Spirulina subsalsa PCC 9445: one gene and its partners. The main gene of each other region encodes a partner of the protein of the gene in region 3 in a complex. Links are inferred from orthologs where the notes say so. Each region holds a gene or a part of one and is shown on either strand. Other genes may lie near its edges.

Region 1 (10,397 bases), 4.2 Mb from region 3 along the record:
GAATTGATGAGCATTGGCAATTCTGGCCGCTTTTTCAATGGCGGTAAGGTCAAAATTTCGTTGACCAAAGGCAATATTTTCCGCAATAGTGCCAGAAAATAACATCGTATCTTGAGGGACAATGCCAATTTGTTGGCGTAAACTTTTTAGTTCTACTTCCTCAATATTTAGCCCATCAATTCGGATTTTGCCTTGGTCAGGATCATAAAACCGGGGGAGTAAATTAACTAACGTGGTTTTCCCTGCCCCAGAATGTCCCACTAACGCAATCATTTCCCCCGGTTCTACCTCAAAGCTGAGGTTTTTTAACACAGGTTGCTCGGGATTATAGCCAAAACTCACATTCTCGTAGGTGACACGCCCGGTAATGGGGGGAAGTGCGATCGCCTTTTGGGCTTCCCGAATATTAGGCGCGAGTTGCACCAGTTCAAACACCCGATCCACCGAAGCCTGAGCTTGTTTGAATGTATTGTAATTATTGGTGGTAATATTAATCGGATCCACCAACATTAAAGCCGCCGCCAAAAACCCCACAAATTGACTGGCCGTTAAGTTAGCTTGGGAGATTTGCCATCCCCCCAAAAAGAACACCAATAAGATACTGGTGGCATATAAAAACCCCACCAAAACCATTTGAAAAACCTTGATTTTCTCCACCCCTAAACGGGCTTTACGGTTTTCCTCCGCTTCTTGGGTAAAACGGCGCAGGGCGTAGTCTTCGGCGGCGAAGGCTTGAATGAGACGAATCCCCGAGAGAAACTCAATTAACAGCGCCGAAAGGTCAGAAATGCGGTTTTGACTGCGCCGAGAGAAGTCTAAGAGACGTTCCCCAAACATTGTCACCAATAAGGCCATCAGAGGGGCAATAAGAAAGGCCGCTAGGGTGAGTTGCCAGTTCATGTAAATCATATAGACCAACACAACAATCAGTTGTAAGACACAAGGCACAAACTGATGGAAGAGTTGGTTAATGGCCTCCCCGATGCGGTCTGTATCTTCGGTGAGACGATAGGACAAGTCCCCGGTTTTGGTGGTTTCAAAATAGTTTAAGCCCAGACGTTGTAAGTGGGCGTAAACATCACAGCGCAGTTGATGGGCGACTTGTAGGGAGGCCTCAGCAATCCAGACATCTTGGCCATAGAGGGAGAGACTGCGGACTAAAAACACCAGAATCCCTAGTCCGGCAATTTGTCCGGTAATTTCTAACTGACCGCGACCTACGGAGTCGGCAATCAATTCAGCCAGTTTAATCAAAATCGGCCAACTAGCTGTAAACACGAGGGTACAGACCATCGCTAACCCGATGATGGGGGTTTGGGGTCGGAGGTAGGGCAAGAGTAGCCAATAATTGGATGTTTTTTTCAAGTTGCTTGCGATCGCCAATAAAGTGCAAAACTAGGAAGGGTTTACTGAACAAGTCCGGGAGTTGGGAGTCGGGGAGCAGGAGAGCAGGGGAGATGTCTATTACCTATTCCCCGTTCCCTGTTCCCTAATTCTGAGGGACAAGGGTTTGCGTTGACATGGCGTGATGGGCATTAGGCCCGGCATCCAAGGGGAAAAAGGGTTGATGAAGACTAATTAATTGGGCGAGAGTCTTTTTCAACTGAGTTCGTGGCACAATAGCATCAACAAAGCCATGCTGGAGCAAATATTCTGAGGTTTGGAAATCGTCCGGTAGTTTTTCCCGCAGAGTTTGTTCAATCACCCGCCGCCCCGCAAAGCCGATGGTTGCCTTGGGTTCCGCCAAAATCAAGTCCCCTAACATGGCAAAACTGGCTGTTACGCCCCCCGTCGTGGGATGGGTTAACACAGGGATATAGAGTAAATGGGCTTGACGGTGGAGATCTAAAGCCCCGGAAATCTTGGCCATCTGCATTAAACTTAACATCCCCTCCTGCATTCGCGCTCCGCCGGATGCACAAATGATGATAACTGTCAAGCCCTCTTGGGTACCATATTCAATTAACCGACAGAGTTTTTCTCCCACGACCGAGCCCATACTACCGCCCATAAAGCGGAAGTCCATCACGCCGAGGGCGACAGGTAAACCATCGAGGAGGCCGGTTCCGGTTTGTACCGCATCTTTGAGTCCGGTTTTAGCTTGGGTTTCTTGAATACGGTCTTTGTAGAATTTGCGATCGCGGAAATTCAGGGGATCAAGGGGTTCTAACTCCTCATTGAGGGGTTTCCAAGTTTTGGGATCAATCAGTTGACGAATCCGTTCATTGCTATCCACCCGCATATGATGACCACAGTCTGCACAGACCATCATATTGGCTTGCAGATCCTTGGTATAGGCTAAAACCCCGCATTCTGGGCATTTCGTCCAAAGACCATCCGCGATTTCTCGTTCCGCTTGACCTTGTTGGGTGGTTTGTTCTGATTTTTGCCGATTGGCAAACCAATCAAATAACGACATATAGTTTTTTAAGGGTTTAGGTTTTTGTGTAATAAGAGCAGTGAACTACCCCACCCTGCCATTGGCGAGGATGTGGCTTCCTGATTCAACGGGAATAGCATCTAGCAAAACCGAAGTTTTACCAGGTTGTCTTACGTTCCCTCCCCAGGCAGTATCGCTGGTTCCCAACGACAATATCCGCAAGGCTTCATTTTTAATGTTTTGCGCTGCATTGAGATCACGGTCGTGGTGAGTCCCACAATGTTGACATTCCCATTGCCGAACTTCTAACGGTAAACTATCCACTCGATTAAGGCAAACGTGACAAATTTTAGAAGACGCAAAAAAGCGGTCAACTTCAATATAAGTTTTCCCCTCCCACTCGGCTTTGTATTTCAGCATTGTGGTAAACATCCCCCAACCCACATCACTAATTGCCTTGGCAAGTTTAGGGTTTTGTCCCATCCCTTTAACGTTCAGATTCTCTACAGCAATCACTTGGTTTTCGTTAACTATCTTGCGGGATAGTTTGTGTAGAAAGTCCTCACGACATCGGGCTATCTTACTATGAACTTTGGCGACTTTTTGTTTAGCCTTAGCTCGATTTTGACTTCCCTTTTGTTTACGGGATAGCTTTTGTTGCTTACGCTTTAGGTTGTTCTGATGCTTGGCAAAATGGCGAGGGTTGTCGTACTTAGAGCCATCGCTAGTAATCGCAAAATGGGTTAGACCAACATCAATCCCAATGGCTTTACCTCCGACTGATGGGGTAATGGTATCTTTCCCGTCATTCACCCACACCGAAGCATAGTATTGACCATCAGGATTTTTAGAAAGAGTAACGGTTTTGATTGTCCCTTCAAATTCCCGATGACGACGGCAATAGAGCAGTCCAATTTTTCCCGGTACTTTGAGATAGTCTCCTTCAAACTTAACATTAGCAGGATAACTCAGAGTCTGCCGACCATGCTTTGATTTGAAACGGGGTAACTGCGCCCGTTTCTCAAAAAAGTTTTTATAGGCCGTGGAAAGATTAAGGGCAACCACCTGCAAGGATTGGGAGTAGGCATCTGTTAACCAAGGATACTCCTTTTTTAGTCCTGGTAATAGACCTTGGATATATCCCCGGGACAATCCTTTCCCCGTCTGAATATAGGTTTTCTGGCACAAGTCTAAGGCAAAATTCCAATACCAACGACAGCACCCAAAGGCTTTAGCAAGGGATACTTTTTGGTCATTCGTTGGGTATAGGCGAAATTTGTAGGCCTTGTACATTATCAAAACTCAACAGTACCGATAAGATGGTAACATCTTATCAGATGATTCGCTATTGCTTAGTTTATTTTTAGTTGGCTATTCATTCCCTCCCTGTAAACGAGGAAGGGGAATTTCGCAACGTTTTTGTTAAACAACGAAACTAGCAGAGGACGATCAGGAGTCTTCCGGGAAGTCGTCGAGATCCTCCTCTTCTTGAGGACTTAGGAGTAATAAAGCCGTCCATCGATCTTGGGGAAACACCTGTAAAGCAGCCTCTCCCGACAAAAAACAGGCACTCGCTCCCAAGTTGACCACACGGCAGGGAATCTCATGACTGGTCAGGATTTGCTGCATTAGTTCAGCTTCCCAGCGCGTGCTGGTGGTGCGTACCGTAATCCAAGATACAGATTTCATCAGTCACTTTTTCCGATGTTCTCTTGGGATAGCTTACCTCTTATTCACCCTCTCTTCCACTATACAAGGGTGCGTCAGACGTGACATCCTCCCGACACCGACCCTAGGGGTACGGTGCGGGCTTCCCCATATCACTATGAGGCGTTCGGTGCTTCTACGGGAGGCTCTAGATGTCTTTTTAGGGACATCCCCGTTCGCGTTCACTTCGTGACGCTTCGCGAACGCGAAGCGTTGCGTAGCAAAGCGTTGCGAACGCGAACGTACAGTGCGGGGCTTCCCGACAATGAGCTAAATTCACTAGGAGTGAACGGGATCTATTAGGATTCAGTTTAGGCAAGAGCGCGGAGTCTCAACGTCCCAACACCTCCACACTCACCGGAGCCACCCCAGACCGAATCAGACCAATTTCCTGAGCCGCACCCCGGGATAAATCAATAATACGACCCGCAATAAAGGGCCCTCGGTCATTAATCCGTACCACCACCGACCGACCATTATTTAAATTCGTCACCCTGACCCGAGTCCCAAAGGGTAACGTCCGATGGGCCGCCGTCATCGCATTCTGATTATAAATTTCCCCACTAGCCGACCGTCTACCGTGAAAATTGGGGCCATACCAAGACGCTACCCCACGATATAAATGAGAGGTGGCTGGAGCGGGACGATAGGCCACCGCTTCCGAAGTTCTCCTCCTCTGAGGAGACACCGTATTTTGAGGACGAGGAGCATGAGGACTTCTCGTTATTACCTTTTCCTCCTTTTCTTCGCTTCGAGAGGCTGCGCCAACAGCATCCTGCGCGAACGGTGGACTTTCTGGCTGACCCACCACCGCCACCTCTATCTCTTTTTCCTCCTTGCCCGTCTCCTCAGCAATCGCCGCAGAAGTTGGGTATAATCCAATACTTACGCCTAACGCAATAATTAGGGCAGATCCCCATAAAATTCGAGATTGAATACTCACATTTGCCTCCTTCGTAGGACATTGTTTGCCCAAGCCCTACAACCTCTTGGTGTCTTCACTCCTAGATCATGGGTGGTTCTACTTAAACGCTTCGACCGTAGAACCTCATCAATTGACACCCCTGAAAAAACTCATGACCTAATTTCACAATACCCTCAATGTACGCAAAAGATAATTTTTCTGCGTATTTTTTTATACGCTTCACTAAAGCTTTATAAAATCTTCCAAAGCTGCAAAGCTGCCGTAAATTTGCCCAATCCTCTGATCCGACTCAATCCCTTCCCCTCCAACGCCAGCCGCCATGATATACTGCACAACGGATAGAATTGCCATTCTTACGACCGTTTCCCCATCATTTGCAATGCACAACTTCCTCCCCATCGCCTATTTCCAGAACCAATTTGTCCCCTTTGCGGAAGCCAATATTTCCATCGCCACTCATGCCCTACACTACGGCACTGGAGCCTTTGGAGGACTGCGTGGCATTCCTGATCCTAATAATCCGCAACAAATCTTATTGTTTCGCCTTGATGAACATTGTAAACGCCTCAGCAACAGTGCGCGCTTCCTACATTTTGATCTCCCGGCTGAGAAGATTCAACAGGTGATTGTTGAATTTGTCGAAAAAAACAAACCCACATTTTCCTTTTATATTCGCCCCTTTGTCTACACTTCTGATTTAGGAATTGCCCCCCGTTTACATAATATCGAGAAGGATTTCTTTGTTTACGGTTTGGAATTAGGGGATTATTTATCGCCCGATGGGGTAAGCTGTCGGGTGAGTTCTTGGCATCGTCAGGAAGACCGCAGTTTTCCCTTACGGGGTAAAATTAGCGGGGCCTATATTGCCTCTTCCTTGGCTAAAACTGAGGCCGTCGAATCTGGTTTTGATGAAGCACTCTTAATGAACTCTCAAGGCAAGATTTGCGAGGCCTCGGGGATGAATGTTTTTATGGTGCGTAACGGTAAAGTTATTACCCCCAGTTATGACCAGGATATTTTAGAAGGGATTACCCGCAATAGTATTGTCACTCTGGCGGAAGATTTAGGCATTCCGGTTATTGAACGGGGGATTGATAAGACGGAGTTACTGATTGCTGATGAAGTCTTTTTAAGTGGTACGGCGGCGAAAATTACCCCAGTTAAACAGATTGAAAATTATCATCTGCCGAAAAATAGACCCATTACGGATAAACTGCGGGAAAAACTGGTGGCGATTACGGAAAATCGCGACTCTGATTATCAAGATTGGGTGTATAAGATTCCTCTTGATTAAGAGAAAAAACTCCGGGGTAGAGCAAGATAGCTAAGGGTTTTTCCTATCTCTCTATCTCCTCTCAAGACTTCTCTCTGACTTTTTCTATTCCTCACATCTTCCTTGACTTGTGCAACAAAATTTAAATGATTTCCGCCGATATGCTCCCGCAACGGAGCGCAATCGTCAGCCGATTTTAACGGTCTTAAAGCGTGTTCTTAACCCTACTGGGACGGTTTTAGAAATTGCCAGTGGGACGGGTCAACATAGTGTTTATTTTGCCCCTCGTTTAAAGCCGCGACGCTGGTTAACCAGTGATTGTCAACCGGAATTATTAGCGAGTATTAAAGCTTGGCAAGAGATAGAACCGAGTCCGAATTTATACCCGCCTTTTTTCTTGAATGTTTGTGAGTCCCGTTGGTCGGTGGAAAATGGCAACAGTCCGGCTCATTATACGGCACAGGAACGAGAAAAGTACCCCATTGAAAGCATGGTGAATATTAATATGATTCATATTGCCCCGTGGGAGGCTTGTTTAGGCTTGATGGCGGGGGCCAAGCGGATTTTACCTCGGGGGGGGATTCTGTACCTCTATGGGCCTTTTAAGCAGGGGGGAGTCCATACGGCCGTGAGTAATGAGGCGTTTGATGGGTCATTGCGATCGCAGAATCCAGAATGGGGAGTCCGTAACCTAGAAACCGTGCAAGACGTAGCCGCCGATCATAGTTTAACCTGGCTGGAAACCGTCCCCATGCCTGCTAATAATCTTTCCGTCGTTTTTCAACGGGATTAAGCCCCTCACAGTAACTTCTTGATTCCCTCAATCCACCGTTCAACATCACTCAGTGAGATTTTGAACAGGGAAACAATTCCCACCCCCACTAAGACAATACCAATCCAGAAGTTACTGTTATAAATATATAACCCCACCAACACAATAAAGTAGGGCGAAACAATCCCACTCAGTTGGGAAACCGTATTCACTAACGGCGAAGAATTCGCCGCAAACTCCGAGGAAGAAAGGGGCTTTTCCTCTTGATTGTTCAACGGTAAACCCATCTTTTCTAACTCTTGTTTTTCCGCGTCACTCATAATTCCTCCCGTGATGATCTTGCTCCTAGTCTAACCAAAAATCTGGTAAAATAGCATTCTGCACTTGACGAATCCCCTTATTTATGCTACGCAGAAATTGAATATGGACTTCATCGGGTTCGACGGGAATAATTGGGGCTTTTTCTCCAATTTTAAAATAATCAATCACCCCATTGGCGGCTTCTAAACCCGTCACATAGGCTTTTTCTTGGGACCAAGACCCATGATCTGTGACAATCCAATCCCCACTTAAAAACAGATTAGGAATCGTCGTTTTCCGGCTTAATAAATACTGATAACTCCCCGGAGAAAAATGGGTGACACCTTGACGAACGCGAATCACACTTTTATCAATAATTTTCGCCTCCTTGAGTTGAGGAATACAAGTGAGTAAATCCCGGTACACCTTGGCGACAATTTGCCGATCTGTCATGGGTAATAATTGATTAGCATGGTAAAAATCCGCCTCAATAACGCTCCCGGTTTCCTCCTTATAATCATCATGAAGAGTATTGAGATCAAAAAATGTCCAGCCTGTGGTGCTATCAAAGCCAAAACAAGCGTTAGAGGGCAGGGGAATAGGGACTTTTTGATCAAACCAGAGACGAGTGGCTAAAACATCAATTCCGTTGAGGTTCATTAAGTTCCGGAATTCTGGGTATTGATTGAGGGTTTTACTGCGAGCAATAATCCGTTTAATGCCAATCACACTCAGAGCAAACACAACGGCATCCCCTTCAAAACGGTCATTTTCACAGATCACCGACTGCACTTGACCATTTTCATTGAGCATTAAATCCGTGACTCGTTGATTAGTCAAAACTTGACCGCCTAATTTTTGGATTTCCCGCACCCAAGGTTTAAAAATCATTTCGCCCACCGTGCCGCGACACCAAACGACATCAAAGTTGGGTTGATGAGCCAAGATGAAATAATAGAGCATTCCCAACGCCGCCGCCGCACTACATTGTTCTCCGGGGGCGAATAAACCCACTAATAACATAGGTTCAAAGGCTTCTCGATAGAGACGCGCTGAAACCCCATATTGTTTAAATAATTCCCGGGCGGTCATTTTATCGTACCGTTGCCAAGCCGTCGGGGAATTGTCGAAGTCTAACACGGCATGGAGAAGGGGAAGGGCGGAAAGACGATCAATGAGGGGGAGGCGCTTAAATTTAGGATATAAAAAGGTGCCGAGGGGGGCGGGGAGTTGAATTTCATCTTGAAAAATGGGAGACTCAACTTCTAACCCTTGAGGGGAGTATTGAGCGGAACGGGTAAAGGGGGTAAAGGGATTTAGCTTAAGGTGTTCGACTAACTGGAAAATGTTGCGGTAGGGATACCAAAAACCATGAATTCCGCCCTCTACGGAACGTCCACCGGGAGTTTTCCAGCCCGCCACCAGTCCGCCGGGTTGGGAAGCGGCTTCGAGCAGTGTTACCTGATATCCTTGTTGTGCGAGGTGGTAGGTGGCACTAAGTCCGGCCCAGCCTGCACCCACGACGATGATTCTTTTCGATTCTGGCATTTTTTTCTGGGTCAGGGTTTATAGTTAAGGATGCCATGATCAGGGAATGAATGGGCTACCTCTTGATAAGGATTCGTGATGCTTGAACACTCGGGAATATTTTCCGGTAAAGTAAGGGGAGTTAGATGCTCTGAATCCGTTTATACTCTAGCTCACTGATACTCTAGGTTATTATTTGGCGATCGCTCTGAACAACAACAGCAATGGTACAACCTCAGCAACCCAATCTTTCGAGTTCTTCCCTCTCCTCCGGTGTGTCCGTAGGGGATGCCTACGCTAATGACCTTTCCCAGAGTCAAGGGGTACTCCAAACGTTAACACCAGAGCGTCAGCCCAGTGCCGCTCACCCCCCTGTTGTCGCCCCAGAAATAGCACGCCCCACCCAGCGTTACCAAATGCTCCAAGAGCTAGGACAGCCCATTGAGCGCGGTTGTATCACCTATCTCGCCCAAGACACCATCACGCAGCAGAAGGTGGTGATTAAACATTTTGAAGCCGCAGAACCCGACGGAACCGTTGTTCCTTGGCAAGCCCTAAAACAGCAAATTCAGCGTCTACAAACGGTCAATCATCCTCAACTGTTGACCTATCAGTATGGTTTCCCCACCCCGACCGAAAAGGGAACAGGGTTCTGCTGGGTACGCAATTATATAGATAATTGTCAACCCCTGCACCATAAAAAAGAGTTATCTTTTGCAGAAATTAAAACAGTTTTTCTGAAGTTATTAGACCTGTTAAGTGAACTCCACCAACAGACTCCAGTCATTCTGCACCAAAACCTGAAACCCGAGAATATTTTGCTGGATGATCAACTGAATCTTTATCTAGTAGATTTGGGTTGGCATGGGCAATCAGAACCCGACGAACTGGAGAATCCTCGGGGGGATTTGCGGGCGGTAGGATTAGCTTGGCTCAGTTGGTTTAGCCAAACGCCTTGGGAGGAAATGCCCCCCATTGGCGATCGCCTCACCCTCAGTCCCCTCGCCCCCAAACTCTCCACCCTCAACCCCGACTTTGTGCAGTGGCTAGAGAGTCTAGTCAATCCCAACCCCCCCAACCCCTACCAATCCGCCCACCAAGCTAGAACCGCCCTAGAACGACTCTCCCTGGCCCGGGTGCCGGAAATCCCCCTCGAACTTCCCCCCATTGTCTTTAAAGCCCATCACACCGGGCAAGTTCTCAACCAATCCCTCCGACTCAAACGGGGACTCCCCCCCTCCCTCATCGAGGGAACTTGGGAAATTGCCCCCCATGCCGATGATCCCCCCCACAGTGGAGCGATTCATCCCTGGATTCGTGTGAGTCCCGCCCATTTTGACCCCGAACAACGAGACTATCAAATCACCATTGATCCTCGTCATTTAACCCTTGGGGAAAGCTACGAGCGGCAAATTATTTTACATCAATATTCTGCCCCAGAAATTAAATACACCCTGACCTTACAAGTTCAACTTGTTCCGGCTAAACCTTCCTTAAAAGATTGGATTCAAGC
Region 2 (10,234 bases), 4.2 Mb from region 3 along the record:
AATGCCTTGACTTCTAACGTTGGGCCTTAACTTGTCAAGATTGCCTATTCCCCATTACCTCCCCCCTGCTCCCCCCGTTCCCTTGTTACACGGAATCTACAATCAAAGGCTTGTAGAGTGGAACAAGCATCTTGCGCTCTACGGTCATTATTCTATTAGTAGAACAAATTGAGAGAGATTATGGACGACCCGAACACGCCCCAAACCCCTAAAAAATCGCTAGTTAATCCCCTTATCGCTGGAGCCTCTGCGATCGCAATTCTCCTAGGAGGTGGAACAGGCTTTTGGGCTTGGAATCAATTAAACAGCCCTCAACCCACCGTTGAAACTCCTAGTGAAGCTCCCACGGGAACAGCACAACAACCCCTCTCCCCCGATGTGATTCAAGAAACCGCCATCCAACTCTACTGGCTAGATGAGAACATTGAATTAGTCGCCACCCCAGCCACCTTATTAGAGAAAACTGGCACCCTCGAAGACTCCTTAGAAAATGCTATCCAGCAACTTCTAGACGGTCCCCCGGATGACAGCTACGGTACAACGATCCCCGAAGGAACAGAACTCCGAGGAGTGCGTCTAGAGGGGGATGGCATCCATGTAAATCTGTCCGAAGACTTTACCTTTGGAGGGGGAACCGCCTCCATGAGTGGGCGAGTTGCCCAAATTCTCTATACTGCAACCAGTCTCAATCCCGACGGCAAAGTATGGCTGGAAATTGAAGGGCAACCTTTAGAGGTACTCGGAGGAGAAGGACTGATCTTAGACCAACCCCTCACCCGTGAGGGCTACGCTCAAGACTTCCCTCTTTGACACTCCCGTCGCTAAAAGCGAGGGATTCTTGGTTCACCGAGTTTCCTTAACTTGACAGGACCTATCCAATAAGTTTTCGTAGGCACCGAGGGTCTTCACCCCGACATTCTCGATAACGGGCAAAAACCATGACGGGCAACAACGGACCAACAGCCCCACCCACAAGGGGATGGGGTTTTCCCGGCAATCTTTATGAATTTGGCAAGTCCTATTTCATCTTCCACTGAAAAGATGAGATATTTCATGCTACCGTGCTTTTTCCGGTAAAATCCCGAAAATGGCGCGCTTGCTGTTCAATACGAGCAGCCAGTCGGTTACAAACCAAATTACACAACTCAAAACTCAAGGGATCGTCAACACGGTAGTAGGCAGAAGTCCCTTCTGTCCGCCGTGTTAAGATCCCTGCTTGCAACATCACTTTGAGGTGTTTCGAGACATTGGCCTGACTGGTTTGAGTTGCTTCAACCAGTTCCTGTACACATTTTTCTTCTTCCCGCAGAAGACTTAATATCCGCAGACGCATCGGCTCGCTCAAAATACCAAAGTATTCTGACAACTGCTGAACAACCTCTTGAGGGATCGGCTTAACTGATTGCATACAAGTAAGCTACATTAGGTGATCCCCACATCATAGCAGTCTTTGTCGTTAAATAACAATAGTGTTAGCAAGTTAATTTGGATTAACACGCATCAAGACTTGACCATACTCCACAGATTCCCCATTCGCCACCAAAACCTCAACGACCTGACCCGCCACTTCGGATTCAATTTCATTCATGAGTTTCATGGCTTCAATAATACAAACCGTCTGACCGACTCGTACCGCTTCTCCTATATCCACAAAAGGTGGTTCATCGGGGGCAGGCGCACGGTAGAAGGTTCCCACCATAGGGGAGGTAATTTCAACCCATTTCGGGTCAATTGTTGGGGGGGGAGAACTTTCTACTGGGGGTGGGGTGGAAGATGCCGCCTGAATAACTACTGGGGGAGAGGGCATCGTCGCCATCTGTACCCCATCCGAGGCAACGGCAGGCATAGCCATGCCGCCCTTACGCACGGTTAATTCAAAGTCGTCATCTTTTAGTTGTAACTCAACAATGTCAGTATTCGCGATCGCAGCTAGCAACTCGCGGACTTGCTGAAAATCAATAGGCACAAGTCTTTTTCCTACTCTAGCGTTATCAATCGGTTTAAGCAGCCCAGCCCATTCACTCAGGAGGAATCCACCGAATTAGATTGTTACCTTACCCTCGTTGCTTGGCTGAAGTGACCTCCGTTTCAGATGTCCTTGGCAACGGGAAGCCTGTTCCCCTCCCCATGACTCAGAATTAATCTAGCAAGGGGACAACCCGCCGTTTAAGCCAGACTACCGCCCAGCGTCAGGATGGGAGAACTAGATTCTAACATTTTTCTTTAGTTATCTCGTCCCAAATAACTATCATTGCGGGTATCAATTTTAATTTTTTCACCAATGGAGATAAACAACGGCACCATCACCTGGGCGCCCGTTTCCACAATAGCGGGTTTTGTGCCTCCGGTAGCCGTATCTCCTTTCACACCAGGATCTGTATCCGTTACTTCTAAAACCACGGAGTTGGGGAGTTCGACCTCAATCACCTGAGTATTCCAACTCACCACATTGACCTCCATTCCTTCGGTGAGGTATTTTACGCGATCGCCCACCTGTTCAGGACTTAAACGCGCTTCCTCAAAGCTTTCCATGTCCATAAACACCAACTGCTCCCCATCCTTGTAGGTATGCTGCATGGTGCGTTTTTCCAGTGTGGCTTGAGGAACCGTCTCCCCGGCTCGGAACGTCCGTTCTACAACGCTACCCGTCTGGGCATTTTTCAACTTCGTGCGAACAAAAGCAGAACCTTTCCCCGGCTTCACATGGAGAAACTCCACAACACGCCACACCGAGCCATCTAGCTCAATTGTTACACCAGTTCGGAAATCATTGCTCGAAATCATGAGGTTTTATCGACAACCCAAGAATAGTCCGCCATCCATTTTACCCTTCTCTGGGTCTTTCCTAGAAGGTCGGATCGGATTTCCGCTAGATAAACCTCACCAACCTTATCCATCAAGGCTGAAACCTTGACACTTCACCACGCTTGAGTCGGTTTTACGGTCGGCTTCTCCCAATGGAGTCCGCTCGGGATTGTCAATGGGAAGGATAATGAACCTTGTGCCAATGGTGAGCAATATCAATTCGACGACAGAGCCAAACTTGCTCCCGTTGTTGAATATAGTCCAAAAACCGAGCCAGTGCGGCTGTGCGTCCCGGTCGTCCAACTAAACGGCAGTGTAGCCCAATACTCATCATTTTAGGTTGAGTTGCCCCCTCTTCGTATAAGGTATCAAAGGCATCCCGCAAGTAACTAAAAAACTGATCTCCACTGTTAAACCCCTGATAACTGGCGAAGCGCATATCATTGTTATCCAGCGTGTAGGGAATGACTAAATGGGGTTGACCATAGTCTAAAACCCAATAGGGGAGATCATCGGCATAACTATCCGAGTCGTAGAGAAACCCCCCGGCTTCTACCACTAAGCGGCGAGTATTGGGACTAATGCGCCCTGTGTACCACCCCAGAGGACGGTTTCCGGTCATTTTAGTGTGAATAGCGATCGCATAATGAATATGTTCCCGTTCCTGTTCCTCGCCAAAATACTGATACTCAATCCAACGGTAGCCATGGGAGGCAATTTCCCAATCCGCCTCTAACATCGCGGCAACCGCTTCAGGATTGCGCTCTAAGGCCATTGCTACCCCATAAACGGTCACAGGTACACCCCGCCCGGTAAACAGGCGATAGAGTCGCCAAAACCCGGCTCTGCTGCCATATTCAAACATGGATTCCATGTTCATATTGCGCACCCCCAACAAGGGCGCTGCTCCGATAGACTCAGACAAAAAGGCCTCTGATGCAGGATCTCCATGTAGGATGCAATTCTCCCCCCCTTCCTCATAGTTAATGACAAATTGAACCGCAATCCGGGCATCTCCGGGCCATTGGGCATGGGGAGGGGTGCGGCCATAGCCGATCAGATCACGGGGGTAGGGAGCAGAATGGGTCATAGTGTTGGCTCAAGAGAATCAGGATTTGGTTGAGGTCACGAGTAGAATGATTATATTCTCTAATTTTCTGAATGGCTCACACAGATGACTATGCTCCAACTCGCTGGTTATGAGGAACTCAATCAACTTTATGCTGGAAATCGTACTCTGGTCTATCGTGCCATTCGGAAACCAGAACAACAACCCGTTATTATCAAGATTCTGCGCAATCCTCACCCGGATTTTCAGGAGTTAGTTCAATTTCGCTATCAATACACCATTTCCAGTCAATTGGAACATCCCCGCATTGTTCAACCTCTGGCGCTGGAAACTCGGGGGAATAGTTATGCTTTGGTGATGCCGGATGAGGGTGCGATCGCCTTATCCGACTATTGGCCCGGTTCTCCCCGTTCCCTAGAGGCCTTTCTCTCCCTCGCCATCCAACTCACCGAAGCCCTCGGATACCTGATTCAACAGCGTATCATCCACAAAGATATAAAACCCGCCAATATTCTCATCCACCCAGCCACTGGGGAAATTAAGCTGATTGATTTTAGTATTTCCAGCTTACTGCCCAAAGAACAACAACACCTCATGAACCCCAACGTTCTCGAAGGCACCCTAGCTTATATTTCCCCCGAACAAACCGGACGCATGAACCGAGGCATTGACTACCGCACCGATTTTTACTCCTTGGGGGTGACATTTTTTGAACTGTTGACTGGAGAATTGCCCTTTAACAGCGATGATCCAATGGAGTTAGTCCATTGTCACCTTGCCCAAGAAGTGCGCTTTCCCCAAGACATTGACGAAGAGAAAATTCCCACCGTCTTACAGGCCATTGTCTTAAAACTGATGGCCAAAAATGCCGAAAACCGCTATCAGAGCGCCTGGGGGTTACGATACGACCTCGAACGCTGTTTAGAAGCCTTACAAACCACCGGGGAAATTGAACCCTTTACGCTGGGAGAACGGGATCAGTGCGATCGCTTTTCCATCCCAGAAATCCTCTATGGACGACAGGCCGAAGTGCAAACCCTCTGGGAGATTTTCCAGCGTGTTGCTGACCCCCACCAAGAACATAAACGGGCGGAAATGGTTCTAGTGGCTGGGTTTTCCGGCATTGGGAAAACCACCGTCATCAACGAAGTCCACAAACCCATCGTCAAACAACGGGGGTATTTTATTAAAGGCAAATTCGATCAATTCAATCGCAACATTCCCTTATTTGCCTTTGTCCAAGCCTTCCGCGACCTGATGGAACAACTCCTTGGAGAACCCGACCTTCAGTTAACCAACTGGAAAAATAAGATCCTCATGGCCTTGGGAGAGAGCGCCCAGGTGATCATTGAAGTCATCCCAGAATTAGCACAAATCATCGGCCCTCAACCCCCCGTCCCCGAACTCTCAGGCAATGCCGCCCAAAATCGTTTTAATCTTCTGTTCCAGAACTTTGTGCAAGTCTTCACCACCCCCCAGCATCCCCTCGTCATCTTCCTTGATGATCTCCAGTGGGCCGATGCTGCCTCATTAAACCTTTTGCACCGCTTAATGAGTGAATCAGAAGGAGGATATTTATTAATCCTCGGCTCCTATCGGGATAATGAAGTCTCTCCCTCCCATCCCCTCCTCCTCACTTTAAGGGAGATTGCCGAACAAGGCACCCCCTTAACCACCCTTACCCTCACCCCCCTCACGGTCGAGGATCTCAACCATCTGGTCGCTGACACCCTCCTCTGTTCCTCAGAACTCGCCACCCCCCTCTCCCAATTACTCCATCAAAAGACCCAAGGGAATCCCTTCTTTGCCACCCAATTCCTGAAAAGCCTCTATGACGACGATTTAATCACCTTTAATCTCAATTGTGGTCACTGGGAATGTGATTTGAACACCGTGCGCACCCTCGCCCTCAACGACGACATAGTAGGCTTTTTAGTGGAACGGTTGCGCAAGTTATCCCCCCCAACCCAAAAAATCCTGAAACTGGCGGCCTGTATGGGCAACCCGTTTGATTTAAAAACTTTAGCGGTGGTGGATGAACAGGACATGGAAACCGTCGCCACAGACCTCTGGGAAGCCTTACAAGAAGGGTTTATTGTGCCGGAGAGTGAAACCTATAAATTCCTTCAGGGCAATCCCCACCGGGGAGAATCTTGGCAAGGGGAAACCGTCACCTACCGCTTTTTACATGATCGCGTTCAACAAGCGGCCTATACGTTAATTTCCCCAGTTGAGCAACAACTCACCCATTTAACTATTGCTCGCCTTTTGCTCCACCATGCCCCAGAACCTGACGAGACTCTCTTTCAAATTGTCAATCAGTTCAATCTGGGAATTGCCCTCCTTGACGGTGATGTAGAACGGGAATTAGTAGTCCAATTAAACCAAAAAGCCGCCGAGAAAGCCAAGGCTTCCGCCGCCTACAGTGCAGCGCGAACCTATCTCCAGCAAGGGATTGCCCTGCTCAGTACCGCCCAGGCTTGGCAACAGCACTATGATCGCCTCTTGCCCTTACATAGCTTACTGGCCGAGGTCAACTACTTAAACGGTGACTTCACTCGTGCCGAGGAAGAGATTCAGACAGTCTTGACCCACAGTAAAACCGTTTTGGATGGGGTCAAAGTCTACGAAATTCGGATTCAGTGTTACGTCGCCCAAAACCAATGTCAAGCCGCCTTAGATGTGGGGTTAGAGGTCTTAAACTTACTGGAAATTCCCCTGAGTGATGCTCCCCTGCCTCACATTGAGGTAGAAGCCCTCTATGATTTGCCCCCTCTCACCGATCCCCGGATTCTCGCTGCCCTACGGATTTTAAGTAAACTCTGGGCTCCCGCCTTTATTGCTAATCCGGCTCTCCTGCCCCCAGTCATTTTCACCCTGCTCAACCTCTCCGTCACCCACGGCAACTCAAGCCTCGGGGCTTTTGCCTACGCCCTCTATGGGATGTTGCTCTGTGCCGCTATGACCGATATTGAGTTAGGCTATCGTTTCGGGGAATTAGCCCTTCATACCCTCGATCAGTATCAAGATGTAGAATTCACCTGTAAAGTTAATCAACTGTTCTACGCCTTCATTCGCAACTGGAAAGAATTAGTGCGCGATCGCGTCGAAGCCCTCGCCCAAAACGTCCTCACAGGTCTAGAAACCGGGGATCTCGAATTTGCCTGCTATTCCGCCATTAATTACTGTGATAACCTCTGTCTCATGGGCGAGTCCCTGCCCCTTGTCCAGCAGAAACAAGAATACTACATCGAACTCACAGGCAGCCTCCACCAAACCATTCAACACAATATCGCCCAATTGTGGGGGCAATTTGTAGAAAATTTACTCGGTCAAAGCGAAAATCCCACCCAACTCGAAGGCCAACAATTCCAAGAATCCCAACAAATCCCCGCCCTCCAAGCCGCCAACGCCTTCAGCGCCTTATTCTTCTTCTGGACCGCCAAAACCATCCTCGCCTACATTTTCCAAGACTATCCAGCCGCCCTGAACCATGCCACCACCGCCAGCCAGTACCAACTCGCAGGCGGGGGGTTATTGCCCATCACCCAGATTCCCTTTTACCGCGCCCTCGCCCAGTTAGCCCTCTACCCTAGTTTAGAGAAAGACCAACAAGCCCAAGCCCTTGTTCAAATTGAGCAAGATTACGCCCAACTGAGCCAATGGGCAGCCCACGCCCCCCAAAACTTTGAGCATAAAGTCAATCTCATCGCCGCAGAACGGGCGAAAGTCTTGGGGCAACGGGAACAGGCCATGAATTTTTATGATCGTGCGATCGCCCAAGCCCAAGACCATCAATATATCCACGAACAAGCCCTAGCCTACGAATGCGCCGCCCACTTTTACCTCGACTGGGGTAAAAACATCATCGGCAGCGCCTACCTCCAAAAAGCCTACTACTGCTATGCTCACTGGGGCGCTCGGGCCAAAATCCACCAACTCGAACAAAATTATTCCCCTCTCCTCGCCCCCATCCTCGAAAAACCCGATCTCACCGCCACCAATCCCCGGGTTTCCACCCAGAGTTTTAGCACCCTCACCACAACAACCACCCTCTTTGACCTCGGTTCCGCCCTCAAAGCCTCCCAAGCCCTCTCCGAAGAAATCGAACTCGATACCCTACTCGGGAAACTCATGCACATTGTCCTTGAAAATGCCGGGGCAGATCAGGGAGTATTAGTCCTCAACACATCCGGACAATGGGAAGTCGTCGCCCACTGCCAACCAAACAGTTGTTCCCTCATACATCTCACCCTCGACCAAGTAGACATCATTCCCCAAACCCTAATTAATTCAGTCAAACGCACAGCCCGCGCCATTCTGCTCAATCAGTGTGAACAGGATAATCCGTTCATCGGGGATCTGTATTTCAACCAACATCATCCCAAAAGCCTTTTCTGTACCCCCATCCTGAACCAAGGCCGCTTTATTGGGATTCTCTACCTAGAAAACAACCTCACCGCCCAAGTATTCACCCCCCGCCGGATTGAGGTATTAAACCTCCTCACCGCCCAAGCCGCCATTTCCTTAGAAAATGCCCAACTCTATCAAAATCTAGAAGAGAAAGTCGCCCAACGCACCGCCGAACTCGCCGCCGCCAATGCCGAAATTAGCCAACTTAACGAACGCTTGCAAGCCGAAAACCTGCGCATGGGTGCAGAATTGGACGTAGCTCGACGAGTCCAGCAGATGATTTTACCCAAACGGGAAGAATTAGAAAACATTACCCCCCTAGAAATTGCCGGATATATGACCCCAGCCGATGAAGTTGGGGGCGATTATTATGATGTATTAGTCGAAAAAGATATCATCACCATTAGCATTGGAGATGTCACCGGACATGGTTTAGAAAGTGGTTTAGTCATGTTAATGGCACAAACCATTGTCCGCACCCTACGGGAATTAGGCGAGCAAAACCCCGTCCGTTTCCTCAACACCGTCAATGCCACCATTTACAAAAATGTCCAACGGATGGGAGTTGACCGCACCTTGAGTTTAGCCGTTCTCAACTATAGAGACGGGTTATTAAGTATTAGCGGTCAACATGAATTAGTCTTAGTCGTGCGCGCCAATGGTCACTTAGAAGTAATTGACACCATGAACCTAGGGATGACCATTGGTTTAGTGGATGATATTAGTTCCTTTATCTCCCAAGTTTCCCTAGTCCTAGCACCGGGGGATGGAATTGTTCTCTACACCGACGGCATCCCGGAAGCCGAAAATGAGGTTGGCGACTTTTACGGTTTAGACCGTTTCTGTGAGATCATCCGCCTCCACTGGCACGAAGACGCATCAACGATTCATCAAGCCGTTATTAACGATTTAGAGACGTTTATTGCTTCTCATAAGGTGTTTGACGACATCACCCTATTAGTCGTTAAGCGTCGGGAACAAGATCAACAGGAATCCTAATTGAGTTTAAGTTGAGTCGCTGAACCAAAAACCTACGCACAGCGACGTTTGGAGAATCTTCGGCCTTCAGGCAGGAAAGTCTGTCAAGGATCACTGTTCTGTGCCATTCGTCGAATTTCCGAGTAAAACCCCGTTTGCACAAACGTCTCCCCTTGTTTCACTAAACTGGTGCGTAGGCGTAAATTGGGACTGGCAAACCAAATCCGCTCCTCGGCATAGGTAGAGTCTTCTTCAATGATTAACGTCAGGGTGTCCTCCGCGAGGATATAACGGCCGTAATGGGTGGGTTGGGGGGTAGCAGAGCGAATAAGTTGACCCTGTGCCGGATTGTTGCTATCGGGTATCATAACCATTAGGCTGAAGCCCACTTGTTTGGGTTTTCCCCAGTCTACGGAATTATCCCAACTCATTTTTAGGCCGCCTAAGATTTGCTCTGGGGTGAGGTGTTCGGCGGCACCCAAACTCGCCACGGTGGGATCTTGAGGGGACAAAATCTCTACGGTTAAATCGGATTTGCTATTGTCTACTTCTGTTCCGACTAATTGGTAGTTGGTGCGTTGGGAGAACCACTTCCCGGCGCATTGTGCTAAAAATTCGTTAATATCCATGAAAAAATCGCTGTTCTGGGGAAAACACAATAGAGACAATCGACCATAAACGGGGGTTTTGTCTCCCCGTTACTGCTCCTCCTGAGTCAGGCTGAAACAGTCTAACTCAGGGCTGTTAATCCCCATTGTATTATGATTCGGTTTCGAGCCGTTGCAAAGAAAGGGCGGCGGCTTGGTGAACTTGGGGGTGGCTGTCTTTGACGAGGTATCTTAGGGCCGAAAGGCTTTGTTCACAGGGCAGATGGCCGAGGGCTTCGGCTAAACGTTGACGAACTAACCAATCGGGGGATGAGACAAAGTTGAGCATTTCTGGGACGGCATCAAGGGCTTTAATTTCACC
Region 3 (10,482 bases):
TCATTCAAATGCCACCAATCGACCGATGAAAAAAGCGAATGGGTTTCAGGTTGCGCTCATGATTTCCACCGGAATACTGCTCACCGGGATAGTCCCCTTAGTTGCCAGTCCCGTACAAGCGCAGCATTCCCCCCAAAGTCAACAACTGCGGGATTTACTCCGTCAAGGGCGAGACTTAGCCGAGTCCGGCAACTATCAACAAGCCCTAGAAGTCTATCGTCAAGCCGTCTTTATTGACCGCAGCAACGCTAAAATTTACTCCGGGATTGGCTACCTTTACGCCGCCCTAGGGCAATATGCCGAAGCCGCCCAAGCCTACCAATACGCCCTACAATTAGAACCCAATAATGCGACCTTTCAAGCGGCCTATGCCCACTGTTTGGCGCAGCTACAAGACCACCGCAACGCTGCCGCCGCTTATCAACGCGCCCTACAATTAGACCCCCGCAACGTGGACTATTATCTAGGCTTAGGCGTGGTCTTGATGCGTCAGGGAGCCCATCGGCAAGCCCAAGAGGTGTTAGAACGGGGGGCCGCCATTAACCCCAAAGATGGGGAAGTCTACGGCTTAATTGCCACCACCCTGTTAGAACAGAATCAAATGGCGCGGGCGGTGGAAACTCTACAACGCGCTACCCAACGTTTTCCCCGCAATGGCAAGTTATGGCTCCAGTTGGGGATTTTTTTATTGGGGAATAATCAACCGGAGGCGGCGCTGTCGGCTTTGGAAAGAGCAGCATCCTATGAACCAAGAAATGGTCAAATTCAATTGCAAATCGGCGGAATTTTGCAACGGCAAGGCCGGAGACAAGAGGCCCAAACCTACTTTTTCCGGGCGGCTTCTTTACAGGAAAATACCTTTGAGGGACAACTTGCCCTAGGGGATGCTTTGATGTCCTATGAAGCGTTTACCCCGGCGATTATTGCCTATCGGCGGGCGACGGAGTTGGCCTCTAATAATCCTGTGGCTTATTATCGCTTGGGGATGGCACTGCGGGGGCAAGGGCGCAATCGAGAGGCGATTGAGAATTGGCGTATTGCTCAAAGTTTGTTTGAGCGGGCAGGTAATCGTGAAGGGGTGCGAGAAATGCAGGCTTTAATCAATGGAGATCGAGATGTTTCACCGAACTTTAGACCGTTTAATTAAGCCGATGGGGGGCTTTTGTCCTCTAATGGTGGGTAGTAGTCTAATCTTCGTTTTAGGCAGTCCAGAGGCGACGCTGGCGGTCAATGAGAGCCATTTAAAGCAGCTATTGGAAACTCGCAGTTGTCCCCGTTGTGATCTGCGGGAGGCGGATCTGGAAATGGCTCAGTTGGCCGGGGTAGATTTGCGGGGGGCGAATTTACAAGGGGCGAATTTACAGGGGGCGAATTTACAAGGGGCGAATTTGGAGGGGGCGAATTTACAGGGCGCTCAATTTGTCTTTGCGAATTTGGCGGATGCGAATTTACAACGGACGACGGTGGGGGTGCAGGATATCCGCTTAGAACCCTTTGAGTGGCCTAGTATTGGGGTGAATTTGGCTTTACTGCAACGTTGGGGGCTGTTTCTGCCCCAGGAGTCGCAAATTCCTCTAGATTCGTCGGAACGTTTGGTGTTGAAGAAGGAGAAGGAAAAGGAGGAGGAGGAAGAGGAGGAGGAAGTTGTTGCTAATTTCGATTTGGCGGATTTACAGAGGGCTGATTTTTCCCAGTCTCAACTGAATCGGGTGCGTTTTAATCGGGCGAATTTAAGTAATAGTAATTTTTCGTCGTCGCTGTTGATTGAAGCGGAGTTAGAGCGGGCGAATTTAACGGGGAGTCGGTTTTTTGTGGCGGATTTGCGTCGGGCGAATTTGGCGGGGGCGACGTTTAATGGGGCGAATTTGACGGGGGCAGATTTAAGTCAAAGTAATTTGGAGACGGCGACGGGGCGAGGGGCGAATTTTGACGGGGTGAATTTAACTCAGGTGAATTTGAATGATACCCGGTTTATTGATGCTAATTTTGCGGGGGCGATTTTGGGGGGGGCGCGTTTACGACGGGGGGTTTTCCGGGGGGCGAGTTTTTCCCAGGGGAAGTTAGGGGGTGCGGTGTTACAGGGGGGAGATTTCACGGGGGCGGATTTTCATGGGGCGGATTTAGGGGGGGCTTATTTGTTGGAGGGGAATTTTAGTCGGAGTTCTTTTGCGATCGCCAATTTAACTAACGCCGATCTCAGTGGGGCTACCCTCACCTCGGCTTATTTTTTCGGGGCAACCTTGACTAATAGTAATTTAACCGGGGTGGATCTGAGTTTAGGCACCCTCAGCAAAGCCAATCTAGCCGGGGTGCAATTGTTAGGAGCGAATTTACGCCAAGCTAATTTAACACAAGCCCATTTACGAGAAGCCGATTTAACCTATACCAATCTCACCCAAGCGGATTTGAGTGGAGCGAATTTATATCAAGCGGATTTACGCGGTGCTGATTTACAAGCGGCGGATTTGAGTGGGGCTTATTTAATTGAAACGGATTTCACTGACGCGAATTTAACGGATACGATCTTCAAAGGGGCGATTCGTTGGGTATCTTCTGGTGGGGGCTAACTATTTCGGCTCAAGAATCCTAAGCAATCTCGATCATCAATTCTCAAGGCTCAACTTCGAGTGAACCACTCAGGAGATGCTCAAAAAGCGGTATAGTAGTTAACCACCGCCAAAAAATGCACCGAAATGCAGTTCTCAAAAATTCTCATTGCTAATCGAGGGGAGATCGCCCTACGCATTCTCCGCACTTGCGAAGAATTAGGCATTGCCACCATCGCCGTTCACTCCACCGTGGATGAGCAAGCCCTTCATGTTCAATTAGCCGATGAGCGGGTGTGTATTGGTCAACCCCCCAGTAACAAAAGTTATCTTAACATCCCCAACATCATCGCCGCCGCTCTCACCCGCAACGCCTCCGCCATCCACCCCGGCTATGGATTCCTCGCCGAAAACGCCCGCTTCGCCGAGATTTGCGACGATCACAAAATTTGTTTCATTGGCCCGAGTCCCGAAGCGATGCGCGCGATGGGAGATAAATCCACCGCCAAGAAAACGATGCAAAAAGCCGGAGTTCCTACAGTCCCCGGCAGTCAAGGCCTGCTCGCCGATGAACAAGAAGCCCTCGCCACCGCCCAAGATATTGGCTACCCTGTAATGCTCAAAGCCACCGCCGGAGGGGGAGGGCGAGGAATGCGCCTCGTACGGGATGCCAGCGAATTAGTGCGAATGTTCCAAGCTGCTCAAGGAGAAGCCGAGGCCGCCTTTGGCAATGCGGGGGTATATTTGGAAAAATTCGTCGAAAATCCTCGCCACATTGAGTTTCAAATCCTCGCCGATAGTCATGGGAATGTCGTCCATTTAGGAGAACGGGATTGTTCAATCCAGCGCCGTCACCAGAAGTTATTAGAAGAGGCTCCTAGTCCGGTATTATCTCCAGAATTACGGCAAAAAATGGGGGAAGCCGCCGTTAAAGCGGCTCAGTCTATTAATTATGTGGGGGCGGGAACGGTAGAATTTCTCGTAGACCGCTACGGGAGTTTTTATTTTATGGAGATGAACACCCGGATTCAAGTGGAACATCCTGTAACGGAAATGGTGACAGGATTGGATTTAATTGCCGAACAAATTCGCGTTGCTCAAGGGGAAAAACTGCGTTTTAGCCAAAAAGATATCCTCTTAAAAGGACACGCTATTGAGTGCCGAATTAACGCCGAAGATCCCGACCATAATTTCCGCCCCCATCCCGGACGGATTAGTGCCTATCTTCCCCCCGGCGGTCCGGGAGTGCGCATGGATTCTCATGTTTATACGGATTATGAGATTCCCCCTTATTATGACTCCTTAATTGGCAAATTAATTGTCTGGGGTCCGACGCGAGAAGCGGCGATTAAGCGCATGAGGCGGGCTTTACGAGAATGTGCCGTAACTGGAGTTCCCACCACTATTGGTTTCCACCAACGGATTTTAGAACACCCGGCTTTTCTCTCTGGGGAAGTCTATACGAATTTTATTCAGGAACACATGAAATTGTAGGTTGGGTGACACTTCGTTTCACCCAATTTCAACCCATTAGCAGAGGGGTTAAAGGGCGCGAACGATTCCCCCGCCTTGGTTGCCGGCTTGATGGAGAGCATCACGGGCGATCGCATATAAACTCGCCACATCCTCCCCATCATCAGGATAGACGGCTAATCCAGCACTTACTGTAATCTTCATTTCCGTTTTACCCATCCCCGTGAAGTGTTCGGTTTCCAAACGAGACAATAAATGAGTCACCCGCTTGAGGCCATCGATCTTAGACATCGCATAAATCCCAATCAGAAACTCATCCCCCTCCCAACGGGCAATAATATCCTCTAAGCGGAAATGTTGCTGCAATAGATTGCCCAACTGTTGCAAAATGCGATCGCCCATCTTGTAACCATAGGACTGATTAATCTGTTCCAAACGATCCACATCAAACAAAATCAGACACAAACTTTGATCATGACGTTGACATAACCGAAGATAGCGCTTTAAATACTGGGTCGCACAGCGACGATTGGTTAATCCCGTTAACAAATCCGTATCCGACAGACTATTTAACAACTGACAGCGTTCTAAACGGTTAAAAATCCGAGTAGCTAACTCCCCTTCTGTAAAGGGTTTCGCTAAATAATCATCCGCCCCACTTTGATAAATGCGTTGAATCACTTGGGGATCTTGACGTACCGTGACAAACAAAATCGGCAATCCTTGCCAGCGCCGATCTTGTCGCACCACCTGACATAACTGTAACCCATCAAAATGGGGCATTTCCAGATCCAAAATCAACAGATCCGGAGCCGTAGACTCCAACACCTCCCAGAAGCGTCGGGAGTCCACAAGAGGCGTAAATTGTAGCCCCCAGCCCCATAATAATGGCTCTAGGGAGGCTAAAAACACTGGATCATCATCCACCACCAACACCCTTGGGGCAATGGAATGAGAAGCCTGTAAAATGCCCAGAATAGACTCATAAACTTCTTCGGGGGAAGAGGCTTTAGAGAGGAAAGCGGTACCCCTTTCCGCCACAGCCACGCGATCGCTCAATCCATCCCGCACCGAAAACGCCAAAATCGGCAAATCTGGAAACTGTAAGCGCAATTCTTGCAAAAAGATCAACCCCTCATCGGGATTTTCAGGAAACACTAAATCTAATAACACCAAATCGGGCAGTTTTTGCTCCATCAAATGGCGGGCTTCTTCAATGGTTAAAGCCCCTTCAATCTTGATCTGCCAATGCAAAGACTCTTGTTGCAATTTTTGCACTAACTCCCCATCATCATCCACCACCAAAATCCGCCAAGTTTTTTGCTCCGGAATCCTCAATAATGGGGAAAGTGGATTAACCTTTTCCGCCACGGCAAAGCCTAATTCCTCTTGTAATTGTTGAAATAAAATCCTTAAACCATTGATCCGATCTTCCCTCTGATTTTTAGCTAATTCTGGGTTTTTCAAGGTTATGAAATACTCTTCCATCTCTTGAGCCAGTTGATAGGCTGTCTGCTTGCCAAAAATCCCTAAAGAACCGGCTAATTTATGGGCAGTGAGTTGACCTTGAGCGCGTTTCTCTTCTAACATCTTTCCTTGAAGCACTGACTTTAACACTTCTTCTAATATGCCCAGACGTTCTTGAATTTGGCCTTGGGATTTTTCCCACAATTGAGTTAAAGCCGTTGATGGGCTTTTATCGTCTGGGGGAGGGCGAAAAGAGTAACTGGATTGATTGACACTAGAGGGAGTGTCTGGGGAAGGCAGGAGACGATATCCTACCCCATAAATCGTTTGAATAATCTCCTCAATCCCCACATTTTTCAATTTGCGTCGTAGCCGTTTCATGTGGGCGCGAATTGTGGCCTCAGTGGGGGGGTCATCAAAAGACCATAAATGCTCTAAAATCGTGCTATGGGTTAGCACCCGTTTAGGGTTACGCAAAAATAATTCTAATAGTCCATACTCTTTGGGAGAAAGGGATAAAAATTCATCCTGATAAGTAACATTATGGGAACTGGGATCCAGGCATAAATCCCCCCATTCTAAGAGTAACGCTCCCGCCACACTACGCCGCCGGAGTAGTGCGCGTAAACGGGCAAAAAGTTCTGGGGAGGTGCAAGGTTTGACCACATAATCATCAGCCCCAGCATCTAAACCTTGAACTTTATCTTGACTATCATTCCGGGCGGTTAAAAGCAGAATAGGAACTGTTAAATTTTGCTGACGAATGCGCCGACAAAGACTAATTCCATCCAGTTTGGGCAAACTAATATCTAATAAGATTAAATCATAGGTAAAAGCCTGTACAAAGTCCCATCCGGTTTCTCCATCCACCGCTAAATCCACCACATAACCTTGTTGTCTCAGGGCTTGGTGAATAGCCTCGGCTTGAATTTCGTCGTCTTCTACTAGAAGTAATCTCATAGATAAATTAGAGAAAAAATAAATTATAGATGATTAGGAAATTGAGAATCAATAGTTGATGTTGATAATGAATAACCCTTTTCTTTCCTCTCTTCGCCTGTAATAACACCAAGGGATTGACTTTTGACACTCCCCGGCCATCACGGCGCGGGGGGTATCCGTTCTAAGGGAGTCCAACGACGTTACCCTCACGGAGCTTCGTCAGTCACGCCCAAAATTTCACTCTTGATGGGTCAATTGACATAAAGTGTCTAACTCAAAATTCTCTAGAAGACATTCCAGTCTGGTACTGAGGGATTCTGCACTGGCTGGAATTTCGGTGATTAGGGTGCGAATTTGTTCCACATCAAGAGCCCGGGCGGCACAATGGACTTGAACAATCCACTCGGCGGGCATGATTTTTAAATCTTCGGCCACTAACAGGGGATAAGATGGGAGTTTTGATTTTACCCCGTCTGGAGAGGGGGAAGCGTAAATATAAGAAAGTTGTAGTGCTTGTGCAATTTTTGTGAACAACTGATCCTCATCAATGGGTTTGTAGAGGATGTCATTACAACCTACTTGTTGGGTCAAGTCACGACTGGCCGGGGAAATATCCGTGGTGAGGGCAAAAATGACGGTAGGGGAGGCCTCCTCCTGTTGGCGGATTTGTCGGGTGGCTTCGTAACCGTCACAATTAGGCATCAGTAAGTCCATGAGGATTAAGTGAGGGTGCCAAGCGCGCCATTGTGCGATCGCCTCATAACCATCCCGTGCCTCTTCCACCTCAAACCCCAAGCTGGTCAGACGTTTCTCTAAAAAGGCGCGATTATCCGGGTAATCATCCACAATCAACACCCGGCAAGGTTGACTGTCCGAGCATAAACTCACAATCGGACGGGTGAGTTCACCCGAAGAGGGTTTAGGTCGCGCTTGAAGACTGGGGGCTTTCAAGGGTAGGTTAAAGTGGAAACAACTACCCTGTTGATGGCGGGATTCCACTTCAATTTTCCCCCCCAGTAACCGGACAAAATTCTGACTAATCACTAGACCTAATCCAGTGCCTTTACTGCTTGATTTACGCCCAGCACGGGTTTGAGCGAAGGCTTCAAACAGTTTACTAATTTCTTCGGGTGCAATGCCCTCGCCGCTATCTTCCACAGCAAAGCGTAGGGCATTAGGAGAGTGATCGGCCCTCTCGTAAACCGCCGTGACGGCTAGACGGACTTTCCCCTGCTCCGTGAATTTGACCGCATTACTGAGCAAATTAATCAACACTTGACGCAGTTTCACCTCATCCGTGTAAATCACCTTGGGGACTGCCGAGGCGCAATCCACCTCAAATTCTAGCCCCTTTTCTTGGCTAGGGAGTAAAAACGCACTTCTTAAATCATTGAGTAACACCGAAATGGTCACTTCGTTGTCTTCGAGGGTGACTCGCCCGGCCTCAATTTTGGCGAGGTCTAAGACATCGTTAATGAGTGCCAGCAAGTGTTCCCCATTGCGGATGATGGTATCGAGCCATTTTTCCTCCTCGGCGGTGTGGGAGGAATAATGGCGCATAATGCGGGCAAACCCAAGGATAACAGAAAGAGGGGTGCGGAGTTCGTGGTTCACTTGGGCTAAAAACTGATTTTTGGCATTTAAGGCGCTGTGGGCGAGTTCTTCGGCGTTGCGTCGTTCCAGAATTTCCCGTTGTAGGTCTTCATTTTTGGCTTTGAGTTCTTCCCGTTGGGCGATGACTTCTTGATGCAAACGTTGTAATTTCAGATGATTTTCAACGCGCAGCAGCACTTCCTCCACTTGAAACGGTTTGCTGATGTAGTCTACTCCCCCCACGGCAAAGGCTTTTTGTTTGTCGAGAACTTCCTGATAGGCGCTGAGGAAAATCACCGGAATATCAACGGTTTGGGGTTGAGATTTCAAATAGCGACAGACCTCATAGCCGTCCATCTGGGGCATATTAATATCAAGGAGGATTAAGTCGGGGTGAAAGCGGGAAATACTGGCCAGGGCAAATTTTCCATCGGGGGCTAAACGCACTTCATAGCCCTGCTGACTGAGAACTTCTGCCAGTAAACGAAGATTTTCTGGCAAATCATCCACCACTAAAATTTTCCCTTTCGAGGGGTCAGTATTCCCGGTCATAATGTTCTCGTATCATAGGCCTTAGCAGTGATCCTAACGCAGACGAGGGGGTTTCAAGATGGCAGATTTAAGCGAACGTTTTGAGCAGGCGCTAGTTTATGCGACTCGTCTCCACCAAAACCAGAGGCGTAAGGTGGGGAAAGTGCCTTATATAGCCCATTTAATGGCGGTGAGTGCCTTGGTTTTGGAAGCAGGGGGAAGTGAGGAAGAGGCGATCGCCGCATTACTCCATGATGCCATTGAAGACCAAGGCGGAGAACCCACCCGCCAAGACATCTTAAAGCGTTTTGGTCCCACGGTCGCCGCCATCGTCGAAGGTTGTACAGAATTCCAGAATCTGCCGAAACCCCCTTGGCAAGCGCGCAAAATCCAGTATTTAAAACAAATTCAAGCCGGGAGTCCCTCGGTGCAGTTAGTCTCTTTAGCCGATAAACTCCATAATGGGCGCTCGTTGCTTTGGTCTTTACGTCAACAAGGCTCAAGCATTTGGAGTCATTTTGCCGGGGGGCGGGAGTTAAGTCTCTGGTTTTATCAATCCCTATTAACGGTTTACACCCATCACAAAGAAACCGTTTTATGGCGAGAATTGGCTCAAGTGGTTGCGGAATTAGAGCAGTTTTAAGGGGAGCAGGGGAGAATTGATAATTATTCCCTCTTACCTCTTCCCCGACTCCCGACTCCCAACTCCCTTATTCAGCCAACCCTAAATACTCTTATTCCAGTACTCCAAGCCCGTCAAAATCACATCTTCTAACCACAACTTAAAACGTTTTACCTTGAGGGAATACTGAGTGAATATTGTACCAATGAATACCCCCCCCAAGTCTGGATTCCCCTACCCCAAAGACGGTAAAAATGTCACCAAAGGGGGAAAGAGAATCAACACAACCAAAACCAAAACCTGCAAGATAATAAAAGGAACTGCTCCCCGATAAATGTCCTCTGTGGTGATTTCAGGAGGGGCTACGCCACGCAGGAAAAACAGGGCAAAACCAAAGGGCGGGGTCAAAAAAGACGTTTGTAAGTTTGCGCCCAAAATAACCCCATACCAAAGCATATCTAACCCTAACGCCTGGGCGACGGGGGCGAAAATGGGGATGATAATGAAGGCAATCTCAAAAAAGTCGATAAAGAAGCCCAACAGAAAGATCACGACCATATTCACCAGCAAAAACCCAAGGGTTCCACCGGGTAAGTTGGTGAGGAGATCAAACATAAAGCGATCGCCGTGTAACCCCCGAAAAACCAAACTAAAGGCCGTAGACCCAAACAAGATAAAGATCACCATGCTACTAATCCGGAGGGTCGAATCACTCACCTCGGCCAAAGCAGACCCAGTTAATCTCCCCTTCAGGGCGGCCAAAAGGATCGCCCCTAAAGACCCCACCGCCCCCGCTTCCGTGGGGGTAGCAATGCCGAAGAAAATACTCCCCAACACTAAGCCAATCAACAACAAAGGAGGAATCATCACACTCACCACCCGACGGGCTAATTCTCCCCGACCAATATTGCGCACTGACTCCGGTAGGGCAGGGGCGACATCGGGACGCAAAAAGGCAACGATCAACACATGAAGAGCAAACACCCCAGCCATCAGGAGGCCGGGAATAAAGGCTCCAATGAATAAATCCCCCACGGAAATCCCCAATTGATCCCCTAAGACCACTAACACTAAACTGGGGGGGATAATTTGCCCTAAAGTCCCCGAGGCAACAATAACCCCTGTTGCCAATTGTTTGTCATACCCATAACGCAACATGACGGGGAGGGAAATTAAGCCCATCGCGACTACAGTAGCGGCCACTACCCCCGTAGAAGCGGCCAGGAGAGCGCCCACGAAAACCACCGCTAAGGCGAGTCCTCCCCGCAGTCGTCCGAAGAGAATTCCCATGGTTTCCAGTAGGTTTTC

The links.
Region 1: the proteins of accC (region 3) and accD are in contact, whole or in part, in a solved structure (PDB 8UXZ), measured with the Escherichia coli proteins. The link is inferred for Spirulina subsalsa PCC 9445 from one-to-one orthologs.
Region 2: the proteins of accC (region 3) and accB are in contact, whole or in part, in a solved structure (PDB 8UXZ), measured with the Escherichia coli proteins. The link is inferred for Spirulina subsalsa PCC 9445 from one-to-one orthologs.

The regions. Positions count from the first base shown.
Region 1 is NZ_JH980292.1:4,512,387-4,522,783, reverse strand. What follows is about bases 455-3,326. They hold accD (acetyl-CoA carboxylase, carboxyltransferase subunit beta), read right to left. Parts: upstream 2,420-3,326; coding sequence 1,490-2,419; downstream 455-1,489. Other genes in these bases: SPI9445_RS0120640 (RNA-guided endonuclease InsQ/TnpB family protein), read right to left, coding at 2,465-3,326; SPI9445_RS0120650 (ABC transporter ATP-binding protein), read right to left, coding at 455-1,365. Also shown: more of SPI9445_RS0120650, read right to left, coding at 1-454; more of SPI9445_RS0120640, read right to left, coding at 3,327-3,673; SPI9445_RS0120635 (putative signal transducing protein), read right to left, coding at 3,830-4,069; SPI9445_RS29440 (septal ring lytic transglycosylase RlpA family protein), read right to left, coding at 4,419-5,030; SPI9445_RS31740 (hypothetical protein), read right to left, coding at 5,235-5,363; SPI9445_RS0120620 (branched-chain amino acid transaminase), read left to right, coding at 5,392-6,306; SPI9445_RS0120615 (DUF938 domain-containing protein), read left to right, coding at 6,416-7,078; SPI9445_RS26425 (hypothetical protein), read right to left, coding at 7,084-7,377; SPI9445_RS0120605 (hydroxysqualene dehydroxylase), read right to left, coding at 7,403-8,905; SPI9445_RS0120600 (protein kinase domain-containing protein), read left to right, coding at 9,109-10,397.
Region 2 is NZ_JH980292.1:4,523,260-4,533,493, forward strand. The notes cover bases 224-2,932. They hold accB (acetyl-CoA carboxylase biotin carboxyl carrier protein), read right to left. Parts: upstream 1,967-2,932; coding sequence 1,481-1,966; downstream 224-1,480. Other genes in these bases: SPI9445_RS0120655 (GerMN domain-containing protein), read left to right, coding at 224-810; SPI9445_RS0120660 (ArsR/SmtB family transcription factor), read right to left, coding at 1,052-1,408; efp (elongation factor P), read right to left, coding at 2,224-2,784. Also shown: more of SPI9445_RS0120655, read left to right, coding at 181-223; allantoinase PuuE, read right to left, coding at 2,978-3,895; SPI9445_RS0120685 (AAA family ATPase), read left to right, coding at 3,986-9,286; SPI9445_RS0120690 (phycobiliprotein lyase), read right to left, coding at 9,370-9,894; SPI9445_RS0120695 (HEAT repeat domain-containing protein), read right to left, coding at 10,025-10,234. UniProt on the Escherichia coli protein: This protein is a component of the acetyl coenzyme A carboxylase complex; first, biotin carboxylase catalyzes the carboxylation of the carrier protein and then the transcarboxylase transfers the carboxyl group to form malonyl-CoA.
Region 3 is NZ_JH980292.1:295,242-305,723, forward strand. The notes cover bases 1,910-4,866. They hold accC (acetyl-CoA carboxylase biotin carboxylase subunit), read left to right. Parts: upstream 1,910-2,693; coding sequence 2,694-4,040; downstream 4,041-4,866. Other genes in these bases: SPI9445_RS27210 (pentapeptide repeat-containing protein), read left to right, coding at 1,910-2,567; SPI9445_RS0101815 (response regulator), read right to left, coding at 4,089-4,866. Also shown: SPI9445_RS0101800 (tetratricopeptide repeat protein), read left to right, coding at 26-1,147; more of SPI9445_RS27210, read left to right, coding at 1,116-1,909; more of SPI9445_RS0101815, read right to left, coding at 4,867-6,446; SPI9445_RS0101820 (ATP-binding response regulator), read right to left, coding at 6,666-8,573; SPI9445_RS0101825 (HD domain-containing protein), read left to right, coding at 8,632-9,195; SPI9445_RS0101830 (TRAP transporter large permease), read right to left, coding at 9,409-10,482. UniProt on the Escherichia coli protein: This protein is a component of the acetyl coenzyme A carboxylase complex; first, biotin carboxylase catalyzes the carboxylation of the carrier protein and then the transcarboxylase transfers the carboxyl group to form malonyl-CoA.